DNA from 4 places in the Rhizobium sp. Leaf341 genome. Region 2 is predicted to be linked to each of the others. Evidence: predicted binding sites of a transcription regulator. Region 2 holds the regulator's gene; each other region holds the start of a gene.
The links. The regulator PhoB, encoded in region 2, activates phosphate uptake and scavenging genes when phosphate is short. The targets are predictions, from matches to a motif close to TGTCATNNANCTGTCAT.
Positions count from the first base shown of each region.

Region 1 (5,969 bases), on a different contig from region 2:
TCGGGGCGCCAAACGACAGGGGCCGGAACACCGCGTCCTGCGGTTCCGGGTCATCTGGTTTCAAGAACCCCGCGTGAAATGGGATCTTGGTGGGTTGAAAAAGCTGTCTGCGCTGCGGGTGCCGAATCTGGCACGGTCTCATAGGTGCGCTTAGCCTTCACGACGGATTGACAGAATCCGCTTGGCTCGCTCACGCGGCGGCCGGAAGGTGACGCTGGCCCTCATGTCGTTGTTTGCGGCCGAAAAGTCAAGCTGTCTTTTCGCAGGTGCGAGATATGCGCCGGTTTTCAGGGCGTGTCAGTGCGCAGGTCGGGCCGAACGCCGCGCAGCATTTCCCGCTTGCCGGCAAAGCCCTGACGGCGCTCCACCTGGAAGCCCGCGGCCTGCAGATTGCGTCGCACAAAACCGGCTGCGGCGTAGGTGGCAAAGGTCCCGCCGTCGGCCGTGTGGGCGTGGACGGCCGCCATCAGCTCCGCGGACCACATGTCTGGATTGCGCGAAGGCGCAAAGCCGTCAAGGTACCAGGCGTCGAACAGCGTGGGTGCGGCGCTGACCGTCTCCAGCGCAGGGCCGCAGACGATGGCGAGCGTGACGTCGCCCGACAGATCGAGGCGGATCGTGCCGGCCAGCGTCTGCGGCCATGCGGCGATCAGTGCCTCGCGCTCGTCCCGGATTTCCGGCCATGCGGAAAGGGCGCGGGCGATGTCTGCCGCGGTCATCGGAAAACGCTCGAAGGAGGTAAATGCAAGACGGGCGCCGGCGGGTTTCCGAACCAGGTTCCATTGGCGCCACGTCTCGCAGAAGTTAAGGCCGGTGCCGAAACCGAGTTCGCCGATCGAAAAATTTGGCGCGTTCTGCCAGCGTCCGGGCAGATCGTTGCCGTGCAGAAAGACATGGCCACATTCGAGACGACCGTCCGTGCGACAATAAAAATGATCGTCAAACTCCACGGAATACGGCATATCGCCGCTGTGCCAGTCGAGGGTCTGATGGCTGGGCGTTTCGAGATCGGCAGGCGTGGTCGTGTGGCGCGCGGTCATGGACATGCGATAATCAGCCCGGCGAGCAAGGTCAATCGATGGCGGACAGGAAGACGGATCTGGTCGTCATCGGCGGGGGCATCATGGGCCTCTGGACGGCGCTTAATGCCGCGCGTGCCGGGCTTGACGTGCTGGTGGTGGAGCGCGCCGCGATCGGGGCAGGCGCAAGCGGCGGCCTGCTCGGCGCCTTGATGCCGCACACGCCGGATCGCTGGAACGCCAAGAAGCAGTTCCAGTTCGACGCGCTGGTTTCGCTGGAGAGCGAGATCCGCAGGATGGAGGCGGAGACGGGCCTGTCTGCAGGCTACAGGCGCACGGGCCGTCTCATTCCACTGGCAAAACCGCATCTGCGAGGTATCGCGCTCGGGCAGGTTGCCGATGCCGACGCCAACTGGCGGACGGGGCCTGCCGCTTTGCATGCCGCTTTTGCCTGGAAGGTTCTCGATACCGCACCCGAACGCCTGTTCTCTCCCGATGCCGTCGTTGAAGGGGCTGTATTCGACGGGCTTGCGGCGCGGGTTTCACCGCGCGGTCTGCTGCTGCTTCTGGTCGCAATGCTCAGGCCGTTTCGTGGCGTGACGATCCGGGAGCAGTGCGCCGTGCGCAGCATCGATCCGCAGCGCGGGCAGGTGGTCTTATCCGACGGAAGCGTCGTCGACGCTGGGCATATCGTGCTGGCCGCAGGCGTCGACAGTTTCCGAATGGTCGATGCTCTGCCGCAAGCGGCAGGCGATAGCCCGCGGCCACCGAGCGGCAAAGGCGTCAAGGGGCAGGCGGCGCGGCTCGGGGTCGATCTCGATCCGGCCCTTCCAATCCTTTATTCGGACGGAGTCTACGTCATCGCACATGATGCCGGCGGCGTGGCGATCGGCAGCACAAGCGAAATGGACTTTGCCGATCCGCTCTCGACCGACCACCGGCTCGACGAACTCCTTGCAAAGGCGGAAAGACTGGTTCCCGCGCTGGCAGGGGCGCCGGTCCTCGAGCGCTGGGCGGGGCTTCGCCCCCGTGCCGTCGGACGCGATCCGATGGCAGGCCCGCACCCCGACCATCCGCGCCTGCATCTGATGACCGGCGGCTTCAAGATCAGTTTCGGCATTGCCCACCGACTGGCGCACGCCGTGGTGGAGGGCATCTGCGGCCGCTCGGCGGATGATGCGGGCGCCGTCGCGCTACCCGCATCGTTCCGCTGCGAACATCACTTGACGGCACCGCCGCGCACCTAAGTCTCGACCGGCGGGAGATGTTGAGAGCGGCATGATCGGGGGTCATCGATCCGACGCTGATGGCCAGGATGAAAAGGGCGCCGATCCGAGGAGGTGCACCCTTCTCCTTCGCCTTGGCAGGGAGATCGCGCCTACATCCAGTAGGGGGGCACGCCGTAATAGTCGAAGACCTGCCGCCCGTTCTCCCTGTTCCAGGCGTATTCGTCGTCGCTGCGGTATTTGGGTGCCTTCTCGACCTGCTCGCGGGTCAGTTCGGTCCGGTAGCCGCCGAGGTCCTCGTCGTAGCTGAGCTTTGCCCACGGAATCGGATAATGATCCTCGCCGATGCCGAGGAAGCCGCCAAAGCCCAGGACGGCATAGGCAACCTGGCCGGATCGTTTCCCGATGATCAGGCGCTCGATCGAACCGATCCGCTCGCCGTCCGCGCCGTAGACGCGTGTTCCTTCGACCTTGTCGCTTGCGATCAGATCCTGGGTTTCGACGATGCTTGCATCCTGCAGTTTCGAGCTGCCGCCCTGCATGCGGGGGCTGACGTCGTTCAGATTGGGGTTGTGATCGGTCACGTTCCGTCTCCTTTTCTGGCTCTGTCCGTTGATGAACGTCTGGGCAGGGGAGCGGGTTCCCCGGCTTTTGCGCGGGGAAACAGGCCGGCTTCGTCAGCCTGTCATGCAAATCACGTAGCGCAGGGACAGAACGAGGTTTCCCATGCGCTACGCCATCTGCTTCACACCGCCGATCCATGATCCGCTTTCCGTGGCTGCCGCCGACTGGCTGGGACGCAACGTCTATTCGGGCGATCTCTGCGAGCAACTTTCGGTCGCCGGATGCTCGGCGCAGGACATGGCCTACTACACCGCCGTTCCGCGCCGCTACGGTTTTCACGGGTCGATCAAGGCACCCTTCCATCTGGCGGAGGACAAGACCGAGTCGGCGCTGCTGAAAGCCATGATGCGGTTTGCAGGTGAGATCAGCCCGTTTGAAATTCCCGATCTCGAAGTCTCCTGGCTCGGCAGCGCCTTCGGGCTCAGCCCGCGCGTTCCCTGCGAGCCCATGACGCATTTGGCGGCGCAGGTCGTCCAAAGCTTCGACGAATTCCGGGCGCCGTTTACCGAACAGGACATTGCGCGGCTCGATGCCGACAAACTGACGGCAACGCAGTTTTCGAACCTGCACCGCTGGGGAGATCCGTTCGTGATGGAGGAGTACCGGTTCCATATGATGCTGACCGGGCCCATGACGGCCGGCATGCGCAAAAAGATGGAAGGCCCGGTGCGGACGCAGTTCGAGGCCGTGCTCGCGCAGCCCGTGAAAGTCGCAAGCCTCGCCCTGTTCATCGAACCCGGCGCCGGCGCACCCTTGCGCGTTCATTCCCAGCATCCGCTCGGCAAGCTTTCCCCCCACAAGCCGACGGGGCGTTTCGCCCCGCCGTCCGCGTCCGCGACCTCGGCTGCGACACCTGCGCGCGAAGTCCAGATGGCTCGGGCCATGCGCCGGTTGACGACAGGGGCGTGAGGCAGGGGCTACATTCGCCCGGTCGCGCCGGATCTGACGAGCCTCCTTCCGGCTGACCGGTTTCGGCTGTCGATATCGATCTTTATGCCTCGACTTTCCGGCTTCGGATGGTACCGTTCGGCGACAAAGAGGGTTCGACATGACTTTTTCGACACCGCGCGATCTCGTCGGCTATGGCCGAAATCCGCCGGAGGTGCACTGGCCCGGTGAGGCCCGGATCGCTGTTCAGTTCGTGGTCAATTATGAAGAAGGCGGCGAGAGCACGATCATGGACGGCGAGAAGGCCTCCGAATCGCTGCTGTCGGAGATCGTCGGAGCGCAGCCCTGGCCGGGGCAGCGCAATCTCAACATGGAGTCGATCTACGAGTACGGCTCGCGCGCCGGCTTCTGGCGGTTGTGGCGCCTGTTCACACGCCGCAACGTTCCTGTCACGGTCTACGGCGTGACACTGGCCATGGCGCGCAATCCCGACGCCGTCGCCGCCATGAAGGAGGCCGATTGGGAAATTGCCAGCCACGGCTATCGATGGCTCGAATACAAGGATTTTACGGAGGAGGAGGAGCGCCGCCACATCCAGGAAGCCGTGCGGCTGCACACGGAACTGACAGGATCGCATCCGCTCGGGCTCTATCAGGGCAAGCCTTCGGACAATACGCTGAAGCTTGTCATCGAGGACGGCGGCTTCCTTTATTCCTCGGACAGCTACGCGGACGAGTTGCCGTACTGGGTGCCGGGCAGGACGCCACAGACCCCGCACCTCATTATCCCCTACACGCTCGATGCCAATGACATGCGCTTTGCCACGCCGCAGGGGTTCAATTCCGGCGATCAGTTCTTCACCTACCTCAAGGACACGTTCGACGTGCTCTACGAGGAAGGTGCCGAGGGCAGCCCGAAGATGATGAATATCGGCCTTCACTGCCGCCTCGTCGGCCGCCCGGGACGGGCAGCGGCACTGGCGCGGTTTGTGGACTATGTGCTTTCGAAGGAGAAGGTCTGGATCGCCAGGCGAATCGACATCGCGCGCCACTGGCATGCGCACCACAAGCCTAAGGGTGACCTATGACCAACACTATGGACAGCACGGACGAGGCGGCCTTCGTCGCGAGGCTCGGCGGCATCTTCGAGCATTCCGCATGGGTCGCCGAAGAGGCGTTCGGCACTTTGGGCAGCGGGCCGATGACGGCACCGGCCGTGCATGCGGCCATGGTCCAGGCCTTCCGGGCCGCCTCGCCGGAGCAACGGCTGCAGGTGTTGCGTGCCCATCCCGATCTGGCGGGACGCCTGGCAATCGCCGGAGAGCTGACGGCCGACAGCAAGGCCGAACAGGCCTCGGCGGGGCTCGATCGTCTGACACCGGAGGAGCACGCCCGCTTTACCACCTACAACGCGATCTACACCGACAAGTTCGGCTTCCCCTTCATCATCGCCGTGCGCGGCAAGACGAAGGAGGATATCCTCGCGGCTTTCGAGGCTCGGCTGGACAACACGCCCGAGGAAGAATTCGCGACGGCCACGGCCGAGGTCGAAACCATCGCGCGGCTTCGGCTGGACGCGCTTCTTTCGGAATCCAAGGTTGAATCCGAGAGGGGCATCGGGCCCGGATCGGCCACATGACCGGGCAGGTCCTGCCGATCGAGCCGCTGACGGCCGCGGCCTTCGCTCCCTTCGGCAGTGTCATCGAAGCGGACCCGGCAACGATGCGCCTGATCAATGGCGGAACGACGGAGCGGTTTCATGCGCTGAGTACGGCCGAGGCGGCCGGCGAGGACGCCCGCGTCATTCTCAGCATCTTTCGCGGGCAGCCCCGGCTGTTCCCCTATGCCGTGGACATGATGGAGCGGCATCCGTGGGGCTCGCAGAGTTTCATCCCGCTCGACAGCCGGTCGTGGCTTGCGGTCGTCGCCGAGGACGAGGATGGCCGGCCCGGTCGTCCCCGCGTCTTCGCCTGTTCCGGCCGCCAGGGTGTGCAGTATGCCCGCAACGTCTGGCATCATCCGCTGGTCGCGGTCGGTGCCGTCAGCGATTTCCTCGTGGTCGATCGCGCGGGGAGCGAGCATAATCTCGAGGAGATCTTCTTCGAGACGCCCTTCATCATTGCGGCGTCGTCGCTGTAAGGTCTTGTTTTGATGTCTGTCGTTTCCCGAAACCGCGGCACACTTTCGGGCGACATGTGTTAGGGGCACGTCCG
Region 1 covers NZ_LMPE01000015.1:693,286-699,254, reverse strand. Annotated here, with positions in the region: gene mnmD (tRNA (5-methylaminomethyl-2-thiouridine)(34)-methyltransferase MnmD) at 288-1,040, opposite strand; gene ASG03_RS17980 (NAD(P)/FAD-dependent oxidoreductase) at 1,079-2,266, shown strand; gene ASG03_RS17975 (PRC-barrel domain-containing protein) at 2,398-2,787, opposite strand; gene ASG03_RS17970 (DUF1045 domain-containing protein) at 2,972-3,778, shown strand; gene puuE (allantoinase PuuE) at 3,918-4,844, shown strand; gene uraD (2-oxo-4-hydroxy-4-carboxy-5-ureidoimidazoline decarboxylase) at 4,841-5,395, shown strand; gene ASG03_RS17955 (ureidoglycolate lyase) at 5,392-5,895, shown strand.
Region 1: the regulator PhoB is predicted to act here: its motif matches at 2,918-2,934, upstream of ASG03_RS17970 (DUF1045 domain-containing protein).

Region 2 (5,969 bases):
AGAGAACCTTGGCCGTATCGCCGATCGTCTCGGCGCGACCGAGCTGCATTTCCGTGCCCGAAAGGAACAGCGTCTCGCCGCCGAGCTGGCGCATGCCGACGTCGAACGACACACGGGTTCGGGTGGAAGGCTTTTCGAAGATCATGGCGAGCATCTTGCCGGCCAGCGGCTTTTCCGCAGTCCCGGCCTTGGTCGCTGCCTTTCGCACCCGGGCATCATCGATGATGGAGCGCAGGTTCTCTGCCGACATGGCGGAGAGATCGAGGAAGTGGCGAGGTTCGGCCATGAAAATGCGGTGTCCTGTCCTTGTGCCCGGGGGCGGCTCCAAGGCGTTCTTGGAGCCTATGCCTTCTGCGCGGGCCGGCTGTCGGTAATCCTGATGTCGAAGGCGTCCAGATCACGCACGCGCGCGCTGTTTGACCGCCGTCAACGTTTCGCTGGCGCGTTCGATGCGGGCGAGACCCTCGCGGGCTTCGTCCGCGCTGGTGATCAGCGGCGGCAGCAGGCGGATGACGTTTTCCCCTGCGGGAACGGCCAGCATCTTCTCCGCCCGGATCGCCTTCAGCAGGTCGGCGGAGGGAACCGCCGCCTTGATGCCGAGCATGAGGCCTTCGCCGCGGATTTCCTCGATTACATCGGGGAAACGATCGGCAAGCGAGGCCAGCCCCTGACGGAAGACGAGTGCGACATCCCGCACATGCTCGAGAAACCCATCGCCGAGAACGACGTCCAGCACGGCATTGCCGATCGCCATGGCCAGCGGATTGCCGCCGTAGGTCGAACCATGCGTGCCCGCGACCATCCCCGAGGCGGCCTCTTCCGTGGCAAGGCAGGCGCCAAGCGGGAAGCCGCCGCCGATGCCCTTTGCGGCCGCGAGGATATCCGGAGATATGCCGGACCATTCATAGGCAAAGAGCTTGCCGGTTCGTCCGACGCCACACTGGACCTCATCGAAGATCAGCATCAGGCCGTGCTCGTCGCACAATGCGCGCAGCGCCTGCAGGAAGGCCTTGGGTGCCGGGCGTATCCCGCCCTCGCCCTGGATCGGCTCGATCAGGATCGCCGCGGTTTCCTCGGTGATCGCATCCTTGACGGCATCCAGGTCGGCAAAGGGGACCTGGACGAAGCCCGGTGCCTTGGGGCCGAAGCCTTCGAGATATTTCGCCTGGCCGCCGGCCGCGATCGTCGCGAGCGTGCGCCCGTGAAAGGCGCCCTCGAAGGTAATGACGTGGAAACGCTCCGGCCGGCCCTTGGAAAACTGGTAGCGGCGCGCCGTCTTGATGGCGCATTCCAGCGCTTCCGCACCGGAATTGGTGAAGAAGACCTTGTCCGCGAACGTGTTGTCGGTCAGACGCTTGGCGAGCTTTTCCTGCCCGGGAATCTCGTACAGATTGGAGAGATGCCAAACCTTTTCGGCCTGGTCCTTCAGCGCTGCGACGAGATGCGGATGCGCGTGGCCAAGGGAATTGACGGCGACACCTGCGGCGAAGTCGAGATAGCGCGACCCATCTTCCGCCACCAGCCAGACGCCCTCGCCGCGCTCGAAGCGCAGCGGCGCACGCATATAGGTCTCGTAAAGCGGGGTTGCCTCGGCCATCGTGCCTGTCTCCTCGTCCTGTCCGCACACTCTGCGGGGAAGGTTCGATCCGTTTTGCAGCGGCCGACAGCGCCGGCCCGAAATGAAAAATACCGCCCTGACGGCGGCGAGCGCACTATCGGTATTTCGGGTGCCGCTGTCAACAAAACTCCCGGAAAGACAGGCCTCGGATGCATTTTTCGAGCACGATGCTTTCCGGCAAAAAGGTCTTGCAAATATATCACGCGGCGACAGCAAGTTGGGGAAAACCCAAAAATCGATTCGGCGCGATTCCCGGGACTCTTGTCACGGAGTCACCCCGTCTCTACGTTACCAAGGAATTGCTAGACGCATGCGGCGGACCTAGTCACCAGAAGAGTCAAGGCGTTGCAGCTTCGGAGCCATCCGGAGCGCGGTGAGGGATTCGTCCTTTGGTACGGCCTGGAACGGAGACGACAATGAACTGGACTGACGAGCGGGTAGAGAGACTGAAGAAGCTCTGGGCCGAAGGGCTGAGCGCGAGCCAGATCGCGGCGCAGCTTGGTGGCGTCAGCCGCAACGCCGTCATCGGCAAGGTTCATCGCCTGTCGCTTCCGGGCCGCGCAAAGGCAGGCGGCGCCTCGCCGAGCGCAACCCGTCCCAAGCGCCCCGTCGTCGTTGCCCGTCCGGCAGCACCGGAAGCCGTGGTGGCGAGCACAGCCCCCCGCTCCGCCCCCCAGCGTTCGATGGCCCGCCCGGTCAGCGTGAACGTCATCGAAGATTCCGAAAGCGCATTCGCGCCGGAAACCGCACTGGCGGTAACGAACAGCGCAGGCAGCGCGACGGGCAGCAATGTCGTGGTGCCCATGTCCCGCAAGCTGGTGCTGACGCAGCTGACCGATCGCACCTGCAAGTGGCCGATCGGCGACCCGATGAAGGACGAATTCCACTTCTGCGGAAACGACTCCCCAGATAGCTCGCCCTACTGCACGTTCCACGCCAAGCTGGCCTATCAGCCCTCGGCCGAGCGCCGTCGCGCCCGATAAGAGAACGCCCTGCAGTCGGAACGCAAGAACGCCTTCTTCGCTCTGCGAGGAAGGCGTTTTCGCTTCAGGCCTCGGCCGGAGCACGCGCAGCGGGTAAGCAGCTTTGCTTCGCGACAGGCTCAGCTTTCCAGCGAGTAGCCCGCTCCGCGTACGGTGCGGATCACGTCCTGCATGTTGGAGAAGTTAAGCGCCTTGCGCAGGCGACCGACATGGACATCGACGGTGCGCTCGTCGACGTAGATATCGTGCCCCCAAACGCCATCGAGAAGCTGCGAGCGCGAGAAGACGCGGCCGGGCGACGACATGAAGAACTCGAGCAGACGAAATTCGGTCGGGCCGAGACGGACTTCCCGGGTCTTGCGGTGGACGCGGTGCGTCTCGCGGTCGAGCTCGATGTCGCCGCATTTCAAGAGCGACGACAGCACTTCCGGACGCGCGCGGCGGAGCATGGCTTTCACGCGGGCGATCAGTTCCGGCGTCGAGAACGGCTTGACGACATAATCATCGGCGCCGGTGGCAAGACCACGGACCCGCTCGCTTTCCTCGCCCCGTGCCGTCAGCATGATGATGGGAAGACGCTCCGTCTCGCTGCGCTGGCGAAGGCGCCGGCAGAGCTCGATGCCGGACACGCCGGGGAGCATCCAGTCGAGGATGAGCAGATCCGGCAGCCGTTCCTGCAAGCGAACCTCTGCCTCGTCGCCCCGATTGATGGTATCGACATCGAAACCTTCGGCCTCAAGATTGTACCGCAGCAGGACGCTCAGGGCTTCTTCATCTTCGACAACGGCTATTCTCGGCTGCATTTCTGGACTCCGTAGTGTCCTCGTCGCGTGACGAGGCCTTCGCCAGAACCCGAAGGCGGCGATCATCGTTGACAGTTCAGGCATTTCGGCAAGAGACCACCCTTCGGCCGCCATCCCCAACCTCGAGACAGCGACCGGTCTCAAGACCGAGGACGACGCCGCAGGATGGATTTCTCCCGCGCCGTTCGCTCAGGTGGAGAGTGCGCCGACAGTGTTCGACGAGTCGTCCTTCGGACGTTCGCCGAGCGGCTGCGCGCCGGTCGTCATGTAGTAGATCGTCTCAGCGATATTGGTCGCGTGGTCGCCGATGCGCTCGATGTTCTTGGCGCAGAACAGGAGATGCGTGCACGGGGTAATGTTGCGCGGATCCTCCATCATGTAGGTCAGGAGTTCGCGGAACAGCGAGGTGTAGATCGCGTCGATCTCGCCGTCTCGCTCCCGGATGGCCTTTGCCTTTTCCGCCGAGCGGGAGGCGTAGACATCCAGGACTTCCTTCAGCTGCATCAGCGTCAGTTCGGCCAGATGCTCAATCCCCCGCGCCAACTGGCGCGGCAGACTGGCACTGGAGACCGCGATGACGCGCTTGGCGGTGTTCTTGCCAAGATCGCCGACACGCTCGAGGTCGGCCGCAATGCGGATCGACCCCATGATCTCGCGCAGGTCGGCCGCCATCGGCTGCCGCTTGGCGATCGTGATGATGGCCTTCTCGCCGATCTGGCGCTCGGCGTCATCGAGCACGACGTCGTCGGAAATCACCTTCTGGGCGAGACCCAGATCGGCGTTGACCAGGGCCCGCACGGATTCGGCCACCATCTGCTCGGCAAGGCCGCCCATCTCGGAGATACGGCGGCTGAGATATTTCAGGTCTTCGTCATAGACGGATACGATATGGGTTGCCATGGATCCTGTCCTTGGAGTTCGGTCACGGGCACTTGTCTATCGGTCGCACGACCGGTCAGCCGAAGCGTCCCATGATGTAATCCTGCGTGCGCTGGTCGTCGGGATTGGTGAACATCTTGTCGGTATCGTTCTCCTCGACGAGATTGCCGAGATGGAACATGGCGGTGCGCTGCGAGACGCGGGCTGCCTGCTGCATGGAATGCGTGACGATCACGATCGTGTAGTTGGCGCGCAGTTCGTGGATGAGCTCCTCGACCTTGGCGGTGGCAATCGGGTCGAGCGCCGAGCAGGGTTCGTCCATCAGAATGACCTCAGGACTGACGGCAACGGCGCGTGCGATGCAGAGACGCTGCTGCTGACCACCGGAGAGACCGGTGCCGGATTCGTGCAGGCGATCCTTCACCTCGTTCCAGAGGCCGGCCTTCTGCAGGCTCTGCTCGACAATGGCGTCGAGTTCGGCCTTGCTGCGGGCAAGACCGTGGATCTTCGGGCCGTAGGTCACGTTTTCATAGATCGACTTCGGAAACGGATTGGGTTTCTGGAAGACCATGCCGACGCGGGCGCGCAGTTCGACCACGTCGATCGAGGGATCGTAGATATCACCGTCATCGAGCGTGATCTTGCCGGTGACCCGGCAATGATCGATCGTATCGTTCATGCGGTTCAGCGTCCGCAGAAAGGTCGACTTGCCGCAGCCCGACGGGCCGATCAGCGCCGTGACCGTATTCTCGCGGATGTTGAGGTTCACGTCGAACAGCGCGCGCTTCTCGCCGTAATAGACCGACACATCCTTGCCGATCATCTTGTGAGGGACAGCATTCATCTTCTGATCGACCGCCTTTTCGAGAGTCGCTTCTGACATCATGTTCATTGTTTTCTACCTCACTACCAGCGTCGTTCAAAGCGGCGCCGCAACAGGATCGCGCCAAGGTTCATGATCACCAGGAAGACCAGGAGCACGATGATCGCACCGGAGGTCCGCTCCACGAATGCACGTTCGGCTTCATTGGCCCACATGTAGATCTGGACCGGAAGGGCCGTCGAAGGTTCGAGCGGCGAGCCCGGGAAATCGACCACGAAGGCCACCATGCCGATGAGAAGCAGGGGAGCCGTCTCTCCGAGCGCATGCGCCAGACCGATGATGGTGCCCGTAAGGATGCCCGGCATGGCGAGAGGCAGGACGTGGTGGAAGATGGTCTGCATCTTGGAGGCGCCCAGGCCGAGTGCTGCGGCCCGGATGGACGGCGGCACCGCCTTCAGGGCTGCACGCGTGGCGATGATGATGGTGGGCAACGTCATCAGGGTGAGGACCAGACCGCCGACGAGCGCCGCCGAACGCGGCATGCCGGCGAAATTGATGAAGATCGACAGGCCGAGCAGACCATAGACGATCGAGGGAACGGCCGCGAGATTGTTGATGTTGACCTCGATGAGGTCGGTCAGCTTGTTCTTCGGAGCGAACTCTTCGAGATAGATCGACGCGGAGACCCCGATCGGCAGCGCGAGCACGAGAACGATCAGCATCATGTAGAGCGAACCGAGGGCCGCAACGCCGATCCCCGCGGCTTCCGGCCGCGACGAGGCGCCCGAGGTGAAGAGGCCCGTGTTGAAGGACTTCGTCATTGCGCCGTCCTGCGCGAGCGTCTGCATCCAGGCGAGCTGCTT
Region 2 covers NZ_LMPE01000003.1:706,278-712,246, forward strand. Annotated here, with positions in the region: gene argF (ornithine carbamoyltransferase) at 1-286, opposite strand, end outside; gene ASG03_RS04915 (aspartate aminotransferase family protein) at 398-1,597, opposite strand; gene ASG03_RS04920 (GcrA family cell cycle regulator) at 2,035-2,601, shown strand; gene phoB (phosphate regulon transcriptional regulator PhoB) at 2,721-3,404, opposite strand; gene phoU (phosphate signaling complex protein PhoU) at 3,594-4,304, opposite strand; gene pstB (phosphate ABC transporter ATP-binding protein PstB) at 4,360-5,175, opposite strand; gene pstA (phosphate ABC transporter permease PstA) at 5,190-5,969, opposite strand, start outside.

Region 3 (5,969 bases), on a different contig from region 2:
GAACAGATGGAAGTCCTGCATGACGAGCCCGACATGCGTCCCGCGCCATCGGTCGCGCCGATGCTCCGCAAGACCCGCGAGATCGGTGCCACTCCAATCGACCTGCCCCTCCCGGAGAGGCTCCAATCCTGAAATGACGTTCACGAAGGTGCTCTTGCCGGAGCCCGAAGCGCCCGTGACCGCAAGGATCTCGCCGGCACCGACCTCAAGATGCGGGATCGCAAGAACCGGTGCACCGAGGCCCGGATAGGAAACCGAGATATCCTTGAGGGTCAGGGACAGCATGGGCTCACACCGACCAGTATCGGGCGCTTCGAAGGCGCAGGCGGCTGACGAAGCCCGTCTCGGGGTCGGTCCACGTACCGACGTCGAGCATGCCGGAAACGGAGATCCGCGTCCCCGGCTGAACGAAGGTCTGTGCCGCGTCGAGATAGACAACCACGATATTGTCCGGCCAATCCGAGTCGGACGAGCAGAAGGGGCAGATCGACATGGGAATTTCGGTGAGGACGAAGAAGGTCGCCTCGGCCTTGAGGGGCGGCGCCATGAACCCGCTCATCGTCACGCTTTGCCCGTTCAGCCTTTTGACCGTATCGGAGAAGGTCAGACCCAGCACGCCGACGCTGCCATAGAGATCATCGAAGCCGACCTCCGTGGCAGCATGGGCCCGCGGCACTCTCGTCAGCACCGGCAAGGCGGCGAGCAGGCCAAGCAGGGTACGGCGTCGCATGGGCTTCGTCTTCGTCATCGCGTTTCCTCGAGCGGGCGGCGGACGCGCCCGACCATATCCATTTAAAGCAAGGCCGCCCCAACCTCGATCGACCGGCATGAACAGCGGCGAGGCCGTCCGGCAAGCCCATGCGCACCGGACGGCCGCGCCCAGGCCGGATCGCCGCTTATTTCGCCCCGATCTTGTCGGGTGCGCCGAGGGCGAGCGTGTCGGCAAGAACCCGGTAGATGTCGCTTTCTTCCAAATAGCCCTTGAACGCTTCGGCACCGGGACCGCTCGCCTGAAGCACGACGTCGTCCACGGCGTGGACGGCGCTTTCCGAGGCCCGCGGCAGATTGCCCTCGCGCAGAACGGCACCGGGGACGTCCTTGTAGGCCGGGTTGGCGACATACTCCTTCTTTTCATTCTGAACCGTCGGCTCGAACGGGCCTTCAAGCTTCGGACGGAACGTCTCGTAGTAATCCGGGAAATTGCTGGAGAAGACAGCAAGACGGCGCGTCGGGTCGACCTTGTCCGGATAACCGTCCCCGTCCTTGTCCTCGTAGTTCGGGAAGCCGGCATCGGCGTAGACGCCGACCTTCTGGCGCATCTCGGTGCCCGGCTTTTCGTCGTCGATCGTGCCGACGATGGACATGCCATGCGTGTGGTCGCCGGTGACGACGATCAGCGTTTCCGGGTTTTTTGCAGCGAAGTCGCGCGCGACGGCGACGGCCTTGTCGAACTCGATCGTCTCGTACAAGGCCCGGTCCCAGTCCATGGGGTGGGACATCTTGTCGATCGACGCGCCTTCCACCATCAGGAAGAACCCCTCCTGGTTCCGGGAGAGCTGGGTCAGCGCGGCGTTCGTCATGTCGACAAGGCCCGGCTGGTTGGGGAATTTGGAAACGGTTCCCTTCTTGAGGAAGTCCCGGTCGAGGACCGTATCCATGTTGCCTGTGTGGAACAGCCCGAGAAGCTTGGCCGCGTTCGTTCCGGAGGAGGCCGCAAGCTCCGTCTTGTCGGTCGCCAGCGCATAGCCGGCGTCCTTGAACAGCTGGATGTAATCCTTGTCGTCCTTGCGCTTGGAGCCCGGCGTTGCCTGCGGAAGGAAATAGGCGGAGCCGCCGCCGAGGATGACGTCCGGCTGAACGGCGTAGAACATGCCGACGATATCGGCCTTGTCGGCGCGTTTGCGCGTGTGGGCGACCACGGCGGCTGGTGTCGCATCCTCGATCTCGGCAGTCGACACGACACCGATCGCTTTCTTCGTGGTGCGGCGCAGGGCTTCCGCAATCGTCTCGACCTTGGGATCATCGAGGCTTGCCGGTGTCCGGTCGGCATAGACGCCGAGCGCGTTGACGGCGGTCTTGTGCCCCGTCATGTAGGCCGACATCGTATTGGCGCTGTCGGTCGCGATCGCATCCGTTGCCGACGTCCCCACGAAGGCCATGTGATCGAGATCGTCCATGGCGAGGCGACCGTTGGCTTTGCCCTCCGTCATGCCCTTGGACATGATGCGGGCGCCCGTCCGATGCGCGACGGACAGACCGTCGCCGAGAAGGAAGATCACGTTCTTCGCCTTGGGCTGGGCGATGGTGTCGTAGACCTCCCACGTCACCGATTTCGTTTCGCCGCCCGCCGTGACATCGACCTTGTAGCTGCCGGCCTTGAGGATCCGCGCCCCGCGCAGGATCAGGGCGGAACCGAGGACCTTGTCCTCCTTGCCCTTCTCTTCAGCCACGAACGCCGCAGCCGATCCGAGAGCTGCGACATAATCCTCCCCGTTGACCGTGATCTTCACGTCATCGGCCTTCACCACGCCGGGCAGCTCGACCTTGAAGTCGAAGGGCGATCCGGCAAGGATCGTTGCGCGCGAAAGCGGATAGACCGTCGTGGCCTGGGCCGTGCCGGCAAGAATGGTGGTTGCGACGAGCGCAGCAAGAAGGGTCCGCATGATAACCTCGTTCGGATCGCGTGAGACTGTTTGCGGCAGCCTTAACCGTCCTGTGTGACGGTGGGATGATGGTCAGGCCCCCTCGCTCGAGCCGAGCGATCGACGCGCCCCCCTTCGAGGTGCGCGTGCGCGCGGCGCCGGCGGCCATTCTGCCTGTTTGATCGTCGACATCGTGAAGCGGCGCGGCAATCTCCTTCGGCTGCCGCGTCGCTGCTATTCATCCGTCCGCAAGGTACGTGTCCCGAGCGTCAGGCGAATGTCCGCCTCAAGACGGGCACCCGTCGGATCACGAGGATGTCTAACCCGACCATGGCGACGATCAGCAGGCCCGAGAGCGGAAACATCACGCCGAAGACCACCGCCATGCCCCAGAGGACGCCGTAGACCCTGCGGCTCGTGGGATAGGGCGGCACGCCGAGGCGGCCGGCCGGCCGGCGCTTGAGCCACATCACGACGGCGGCCACCGAGGACAGGATGATCGCGAGGCACGTCGCCAGCATCAGGAGCTGGTTCACACGTCCGAACTGCTGGCCCATGTGGATGTTGATCCCGAACTCGGTGATCTTGGCGAGCGGACCGTAGTCGGCATAGCCGATATCGACCAGAGGTTTCCCACTATACTGATCGATATGAATCGTGCGTACCTTTGAAAGGTCGTCGGGAAAGACGGCCGTCGTGAAGACGCCGGTCGCGTCGTCTGGAAGCGTGACCTCGAACCCCGGTGCCAGGCCGCGCGCGTGTGCGATCTCTACGATCCTGTCGATGCCGAGAGGGGCGGCCTCCGCGCCCTTTCCCATCGGTTCCGCTGTCATCGTGCCATCGCCCGTCATGGGATGCGACATCGGCATCGGCGAGGCCTCCATCGTCCATCCGACGGTCTGCAGGGCATGCTGAGCGTGCTCGTTGGATGTCGGAACGGCATCCCAGAGCGCCGCGGGATACCCCGTGCCGGTCGCCACCGCCAGTTCCGTCAGCTTGCCGCCCCAGAAGGACGACCAGGGCAGGCCCGACAGCGCGAGGAAGGCGATCAGACCGCCGGCGACAGCCCCGGTGACGGCATGGGTGTCACGCCAGAACACGCGACGCGACGGTGTTCCCCGCACGCTCAGCACCCCGCCGGTCTGCCGCCGCGGCCACCAGAGATAAAACCCGGAGATGACGAGGATGATAGCGAATCCAGCCATCGCCTCGATGAGACGATTGGCATAGGGACCGAAATACTCAAGGCTGTGCAGCTTGCGCACCACCTCGTTGAATTCCTGTCGTTTCAACATCGTGGCGAGGATCGCGCCGGAATAGGGGTTCAGGAACACGTAGGCTGCGCCATCCGCCGTTTCGAGGGTGACGCGTGCCGAGGAGGTCGGACCGGCGGGAGGCCGGTAGGCCTTTACCCGCGCTGCCGGGACAGCCGTCTGCGCACGGCCGATGAGAGCGCTCGGCGCCTGTTGCGGCGTCGATTCCAGGGCGACGACTGTACGATGGGCGAAGGCCGAGTGGTCGATTTCGTCGCGGAAGAGATAGAGCGAACCGGTGACGGCCAGCAGGATCATGAAGGGAACGGCGATCAGGCCGGCATAGAAGTGCCATCGCCAGATGGCGCGGTAGAGGTCGACAGACGGAGCGGAATCGCCCGCCGGCCGCGATGGGGTGACATCAGTCATGGTCAATCCTCGAACGGGTGCGCAGATCGGCGCAGAACAGCGCGCGGATCGGCGGAAAAAGCGTGAAACCGAGACATCGGCCGGCGTGGAAACGCGCGCCGCGGCGGACGTCTTCAGCTCGGATGAGGCGGGCCGTCAGCCCGTCAGCTGCTTTTCCGGATCAGGCGGGCGGCCCTTGGGCGTCGTAGCGCCTGACATCCACAATGGCGGACAGCGGCGTGGCGACGTCGACGGGTTCGTCGATAAAGACAGAAAACCGGATCGGCAGGCCGGTATCGTCGACGGGTGCCAGAAGGGACTGCACGTGCACGCCGGCATGGCAGAGCGTGCTGCAGGGGCAATCCTGATGATGGCCATCGGCCGGGCGATGCGCGCCCTGTTCCGACACGCAGAGGACCGAGAGGGGATCCGGCGCCGCCATCGCGGCACTGGACCATCCAACGATCAGCGTCTGGATCGCAAAGGACAAAGCGAGCAGGACGCCGAAGAGCCCTCCCGTCTGCCTGTCTTCGATGATCCGGCGCAGAAATGTCATGCCTCAGGAATGACACACTCCATCTCGCCTGTCATCGCGACATTTTGGAGCAAGAGCGCGTGTTCTGGCGACTGCGGCGACGCATGTTGCTCGCGGCGAGCTTTGCCAGGACCGAGCCGCGCCAACCGCTTCCCGCCAGTATCGTGCCGCGCGATCGGCGCGGTCTTCCAACGGGTCGTTCTCCCGAAAAGGGCAGCCGCCTCGAACTGAAAGGCGGCCGCGCCGAGATCCGGCAAGCAGAGCCTCAGCTTCTCGGCTTGAGGTTCTCGGGGTCATAGAGCGGCTTGTAGCCCACAGCGACGATCTCGACCGGGTAGCTTTCGTTGAAGTACTCGACGGTCAGGGTTCGCCCGACGACGCAATGCGACTGCGGGATATAGGCGAGCGCAATGTTCTTGCCGATCGTCGGACCGTAGGCGATCGAGGTCGTGTAGGAGCGGCGACCGAGATCGTCGACCAGCACGGCGCCCGTTTCCGGATCGATGACCGGCAGCGATCCGACCGGATAACGCTTGACCCCGTTCGCGTCCGTGTTCTCCGTCATGACCAGCGTGCAGAGCATGGCGGGTTGATGCGGTCGCGCCTTGTATTCGAGGTGCTTGGCCTTGCCGCGGAAATCCGCCTCCTTGACCTTCGGACGGGCCAGATCCGCCTCGATCAGATTGTACTGCGTCAGGAGGTCGGCATTCTGCAGACGCAGGCTCTTTTCCATGCGGCGGGAATTTGCGTAGGTTTCCACCCCGAAGGCCATCACGCCGGTTGCGCGCAGCGCGTCCCAGACGGCCAGGCCGTCTTCGTACTTCATGTGCAGTTCCCAGCCCTGCTCGCCGACATAGGAAATGCGGAAGGCCGTCACGGTCACGCCTGCGATCTCGATCGGCTTGATCGCCGCGAAGGCAAAGTTTTCGGGATCGAGCGCGGCGGGATCGGCGACGACCTTCTTCAGCGTTTCGCGCGCGTTCGGACCCCAGATCCCGATGGTCGTGAACGCTTCCGAGACGTCGGTGATGGTCACGTCGAGGCCGCGATCCTGCGCGACGCGCTTCATGTAGTGGAAATCGCGCGGGCCTGCATCTGCGCCATTGATGAGGCGGCAGCGGTCGGCCATGC
Region 3 covers NZ_LMPE01000012.1:184,133-190,101, reverse strand. Annotated here, with positions in the region: gene ASG03_RS13835 (ABC transporter ATP-binding protein) at 1-285, opposite strand, end outside; gene ASG03_RS13830 (hypothetical protein) at 290-748, opposite strand; gene ASG03_RS13825 (alkaline phosphatase) at 897-2,663, opposite strand; gene ASG03_RS13820 (PepSY-associated TM helix domain-containing protein) at 2,912-4,324, opposite strand; gene ASG03_RS13815 (hypothetical protein) at 4,485-4,859, opposite strand; gene ASG03_RS13805 (GcvT family protein) at 5,104-5,969, opposite strand, start outside.
Region 3: the regulator PhoB is predicted to act here: its motif matches at 2,718-2,734, upstream of ASG03_RS13825 (alkaline phosphatase).

Region 4 (5,969 bases), on a different contig from region 2:
TCCTAGCGCCGAACATGGAAGATTTTCCACGTGCGGACAGCGGAAATGACCGTACCCGCATCCCAATCTGCGCCTTCAGGCGCTCGGGCGTTCGCACGTCAGTTTATGGCGATCAGACGGAACGGGGTATCCAAGTGTCCAAGTCCCTAGACAGCTTCAATTGTCGTTCGACCCTGTCGGTCAACGGCACAGACTACGTCTACTTCAGCCTGCCGAAGGCGGAAGAGAATGGTCTCGCCGGCATCTCCCGGCTGCCGTATTCGATGAAGGTGCTGCTGGAAAACCTGCTGCGCAACGAAGACGGCCGGTCCGTCACCAAGCAGGACATCCAGAACATCGCAGCTTGGCTTAACGACAAGGGCACAGCTGAAAACGAAATTGCCTACCGCCCGGCCCGCGTGCTGATGCAGGACTTCACCGGCGTTCCGGCCGTGGTCGATCTCGCAGCCATGCGCGACGCCATGGTGGCACTCGGTGGTGATCCCGAAAAGATCAACCCGTTGGTGCCCGTCGATCTGGTCATCGATCACTCCGTCATCGTTGACGAATTCGGCACGCCGAACGCCTTCGCCCGCAACGTCGAGCTCGAATACGAGCGCAACGGCGAGCGCTATCGCTTCCTCAAATGGGGGCAGCAGGCTTTCAAGAACTTCCGTGTCGTCCCCCCCGGCACCGGCATCTGTCATCAGGTCAATCTCGAATATCTCGGCCAGACGGTCTGGACCAGGGAAGAGGACGGCGAAACGGTCGCCTATCCCGACACCTGCGTCGGCACGGACAGCCACACCACGATGATCAACGGCCTCGGCGTTCTCGGCTGGGGCGTCGGCGGCATCGAAGCGGAAGCGGCGATGCTCGGCCAGCCGGTTTCCATGCTTCTGCCGGAAGTCATCGGCTTTAGGCTCACCGGCAAGGTGAAGGAAGGCGTGACCGCCACCGACCTCGTGCTGACCGTCGTCCAGATGCTGCGCAAAAAGGGCGTGGTGTCGAAGTTCGTCGAGTTCTTCGGCCCCGGCCTCGACTCGATGTCGCTTGCCGACCGTGCCACCATCGGCAACATGGGTCCGGAATATGGCGCGACGTGCGGCTTCTTCCCGGTCGATGGCGAAACCATCAACTACCTGACCATGTCCGGCCGCACCACGGACCGGATTGCCCTGGTGGAAGCCTATTCCAAGGCGCAGGGCATGTGGCGCAACGGCGACGGTGCGGAGCTCGTCTTCACCGATACGCTGGAACTCGACCTCGGCGATGTCGTGCCCTCCATGGCCGGCCCGAAGCGCCCCGAAGGCCGCATTCCGCTCGAAGGCATCGCGCCCGGCTTTGCCACGTCGCTTGAAGCGGACTACAAGAAGCCCGGCCAGCTGGAGAACCGCTACCCGGTGGAAGGTACGGATTACGACCTCGGGCACGGTGACGTGGCGATCGCCGCCATCACCTCCTGCACCAACACGTCGAATCCGTCCGTTCTGATCGCTGCCGGCCTTCTTGCCCGCAACGCGGTCGCCAAGGGCCTGAAAAGCGCGCCGTGGGTCAAGACCTCGCTTGCTCCGGGATCACAGGTCGTCGGCGAATATCTCGAGAAATCGGGTCTCCAGAAGGACCTCGATGCTCTCGGCTTCAACCTCGTCGGCTTCGGCTGCACGACCTGCATCGGCAATTCCGGTCCGCTGCCGGCACCGATCTCCAAGACCATCAACGACAAGGGCCTGATCACGGCCGGCGTCCTCTCGGGCAACCGCAACTTCGAAGGCCGGATCTCGCCGGACGTTCAGGCGAACTACCTGGCCTCGCCGCCGCTGGTCGTCGCCTACGCGCTCGCCGGTTCGGTCCAGAAGGACCTGACGACCGAGCCGCTCGGCACGGGTTCGGACGGTCAGCCGGTCTTCCTCAAGGATATCTGGCCGACCTCGCACGAGATCCAGGAATTCATCCTGAAATACGTGACGCGCGAGCTCTACGAGAGCAAGTATGCCGACGTGTTCAAGGGCGACGTCAACTGGCAGGGCGTTCAGGTTCCTGCGGGCCAGACCTATGCCTGGGACGATGATTCGACCTATGTGCAGAACCCGCCTTACTTTGTGGGCATGGGCAAATCGGGCTCCGGCATCTCTGACATCAAAGGCGCACGCATTCTCGGCCTCTTCGGCGACAAGATCACGACCGACCACATCTCTCCGGCTGGTTCGATCAAGGCAGCGTCGCCGGCTGGTGCTTACCTCACGGGCCATGGCGTCGGCGTTGCCGACTTCAACCAGTACGGCACGCGCCGCGGTAACCATGAAGTGATGATGCGCGGCACCTTCGCCAACATCCGGATCCGCAACCACATGCTCGGCCCGAACGGCAAGGAAGGTGGCTACACGTTCCACTATCCGTCGAAGGAAGAGATGTCGATCTACGACGCGGCCATGCAGTACAAGGAAGAGGGTGTCCCGCTCGTCATCTTCGCCGGTGGCGAATATGGCAACGGCTCCTCACGCGACTGGGCGGCCAAGGGTACCAACCTGCTCGGCGTCAAGGCGGTCATCGCCGAGAGCTTCGAGCGCATCCATCGCTCCAACCTCGTCGGAATGGGCGTCGTCCCCTTCGTCTTCGAGGCGGGGACCACCTGGGCTTCGCTCAACCTGAAGGGCGACGAGATCGTCACCATCGAGGGCCTGACGAATGTCCAGCCGCGCGAGAAGAGAACGGCCGTGATCACCTATGCTGACGGCACGGTGAAGAACATCCCGCTGATCTGCCGTATCGATACGCTGGACGAAGTCACCTACATGAACAATGGCGGCATTCTCCAGACGGTTCTGCGCGACCTCGCAGCCTGAGGCAGCGAGAGCTGGAAAATCGCGAAGGCCGGAACCTCGTTCCGGCCTTCTGCATGTTTGGCCCACCCCTCTCGTTATCGAAATTTCACTCCAACGTGACTTTGTGTTGAGGACGTCGCGGCGTATGAAGAACCGGTTTCCGGCTGCCGCAATCCTGCCCGAATTGGACTCTGCCCGAAGTGGAACCTGCATGCCCATCTCCCAGATGTTTCGTCGAAGCCTGATTGGCAGCCTGTTTGCGCTGGCGGCTTTTCCAGCGGCAGCGCAGGACGCACAACAACACGCGATGGCAGAAACGACGCAGGCGAGACAGGCAACCGGCGGGTTGGATGTCAAGCAGCCTGAGGGCGTGGTTGAACTCTTCACGAGTCAGGGCTGCGCTTCCTGTCCTCCGGCGGACGCGGCTCTGAAGCATCTGATCGACGACGGGTCGATCGTCGCCCTCTCCTATCACGTGGATTACTGGAACTATCTCGGCTGGGCGGACACGCTTGCATCAAAGGAAAACACAGCGCGCCAGTATGCCTATGCCAAGATGTTCGGCCGCAACGGCGTCTACACGCCCCAAGCCGTTCTGAATGGTCGCGACCAGGTCAATGGTGCCAACCTCTCCGGCATCAAGGGACGACTGATGGCGCTGAGCGGGGCCAATGAGGGCATGAAGGTGCCGATTTCGGCGGAACGCAAGAACGACGAGATCGACATCTCGATCGGGGAAGGCGACGGTAAGGCCAACGTCGTCATCGTCTATTTCAACCGCCAGAAGGTGGTGAACGTGGAAAAGGGCGAGAACGGCGGCAAGATGATGTCCTACTGGCACGCGGTGCGCGACATTCAGACGATCGGCATGTGGGACGGCAAGTCCGCGCGTTTCGTCCTGCCTGCCTCCGTGCTCGACCAGGAAAAGGACAGTGGCTGCGCCGTCCTTCTGCAGCGGATGAAAGACGCGGAAACGCCTGGCGCTATTGTCGGTGCGGCCACCCTGATGGCCTCGCAATAGTCTTCAAAGGCCGCAGCGTCGGCCAGTGAAGTACCCGGTCCGGCATATCGAGGGCTGGGGGCTGAGGGTTTCGATAGCACCGGACCGGGAGGTCAGGCGGCACCGGCCTAAGGCCGATCCCGACGTGACCATCTGTGGCTACCCTTGCCGAAGGTCGGCACGGCAGCACAGAGACCGGACCGGGGAAACAAGATACGCGTTCGACCGGTCGGGACACACGCCGCGCTTCGCAAATCGAAGCAGCAGCGGCCGACGAGTTTAACCGTGTAATTCGGGCGCCTCTTTGGCCGCAATGCGGCAATGCACAATAAAGCTGTCGCTACGATAGAGATGGTTCCGCGCGCCGCGCTGCCATTCCGGCTTGATTTTCAGCCGCACTCGGGCAAACTGTTACCGTTCTGTCATAACAAAAGGCCGGATGTGCATGACCGATCAGACGGATTTGCAAGGCCGCCAGGCTCTTGCGCCATCGGAAAACGTGGTCGTCGATCTCAATGAGTACCGCCACGTCAAAGACCCGCTTCCCGTAACGTTTCATCGCAGAGAGCTCGACCAGATTCTCTGGGTGTATGGCCGCATGGTCGGAGAAGGCGAGTGGCGGGACTACGCGCTGGACCATATGCGCGACAAGGCGGTCTTCTCCGTCTTCAAGAGATCCGGCGAAATGCCGCTTTACCGGGTGGAAAAGGTGCCGAAGCTTGCCGCCAAGCAGGGAGCTTATGCCGTGGTCAATACCCACGGTATGATCCTGAAACGCGGGCATGAGCTGCCGCAAGTTCTCAAGGTCTTCGACAAGCTGCTGAAGGTCGTGAAGAGCTGAACCCTCGGCAGATCTGCATTGTCTCCTGAGGCATGTCACCTGAAAGGGTGCAGCGGTTTCGGGAACGACATGCATCAAAACAAGACCTAAAAGCGCGTTGCGTGAATCCTCTTTCACGCAACGCACTTTAGAGATGCAGTCAGCCGGCGTAGAGGGTATCCGGATAGACGCCGTCGGCAGGGACCGTTTCGAGGCCATCGCCGAGCGCCAGTTGCATGAATGTGGTGTCGAGCCAGCGACCAAACTTGAAGCCGCTCCCCTTCATCGTGCCGCAATCGACAAAGCCGGTGGACCGGTGGACCGCGATGGAAGCTGGATGCGCACCGCCGATGACGGCCACCATCTGACGAAATCCGAGGTCGGTGCAGCGCGCAATCAGTTCGGTGAGGAGAGCTTTTCCAACGCCTTGCCCACGGGCTTGCGGCGCAAGATAGATCGAGTCCTCGACCAGGAACCGATAGGCACTGCGCGTGCGGAACGCGGAAGCGTAGGCATAGCCGATGACGGTTCCGTCCGTGTCTTCCGCAACGATATAGGGATAGCTGTTGCCTGTAATCGTGGAAAAGCGCGTTGTCATCTCCGCCTGATCCGGAACGGCGATCTCGTAGGTGGCGACGCCGTTGCGCACCGATTCACTGTAGATGTCCGTAATTGCAGGGATATCGGCAAGGGTGGCATCGCGCAGCGTGAAGGGCATGGGAGCAATCTCGAAAACGGCAAAGGGGTCTTAGACGTCCCACCGTCCTTCCATATTCCCCCGGCCCGATCAAGGGAGCAGACGGAATGTTCGCAGCTTGTGCTTCAAGCAAAGCCTGCGAGACGAAAAAGGCGGCCGAAGCCGCCTTTCCAAAGTCCGTGTGAGAGACCGCTTATCCTCAGTTGCGGTTGCCGAGGAACCGCAGCATGAAGAGGAACAGGTTCACGAAGTCGAGATAGAGCGTGAGCGCGCCCATGATCGCCTTGCGGCCAGCAGCCTCGAAGCCGTCGCTTTCGAAGTACATTTCCTTGATGCGCTGCGTATCGTAAGCGGTCAGACCGGCGAAGATCAGCACGCCGATGACCGAAATGGCGAACTGCAGGGCAGACGACACGAAGAAGATGTTGACGATCGAGGCGATGATCAGGCCGAACAGGCCCATGACCAGGAACGAACCCATGGCCGACAGGCTACGTTTCGTCGTGTACCCGTAGAGCGACAATGCCCCGAAGGAAGCCGCGGTCACGAAGAACGTGCGCACGATGCTCTGTCCCGTGTAGATCAGCATGATCGACGACAGAGACAGGCCCATGAGCGCGGCGTAGACCCAGAATGTCGTCTGCGCGG
Region 4 covers NZ_LMPE01000002.1:134,392-140,360, forward strand. Annotated here, with positions in the region: gene acnA (aconitate hydratase AcnA) at 135-2,825, shown strand; gene ASG03_RS00645 (DUF1223 domain-containing protein) at 3,016-3,825, shown strand; gene ASG03_RS00650 (DUF2794 domain-containing protein) at 4,250-4,645, shown strand; gene ASG03_RS00655 (GNAT family N-acetyltransferase) at 4,785-5,342, opposite strand; gene ASG03_RS00660 (Bax inhibitor-1/YccA family protein) at 5,521-5,969, opposite strand, start outside.
Region 4: the regulator PhoB is predicted to act here: its motif matches at 4,214-4,230, upstream of ASG03_RS00650 (DUF2794 domain-containing protein).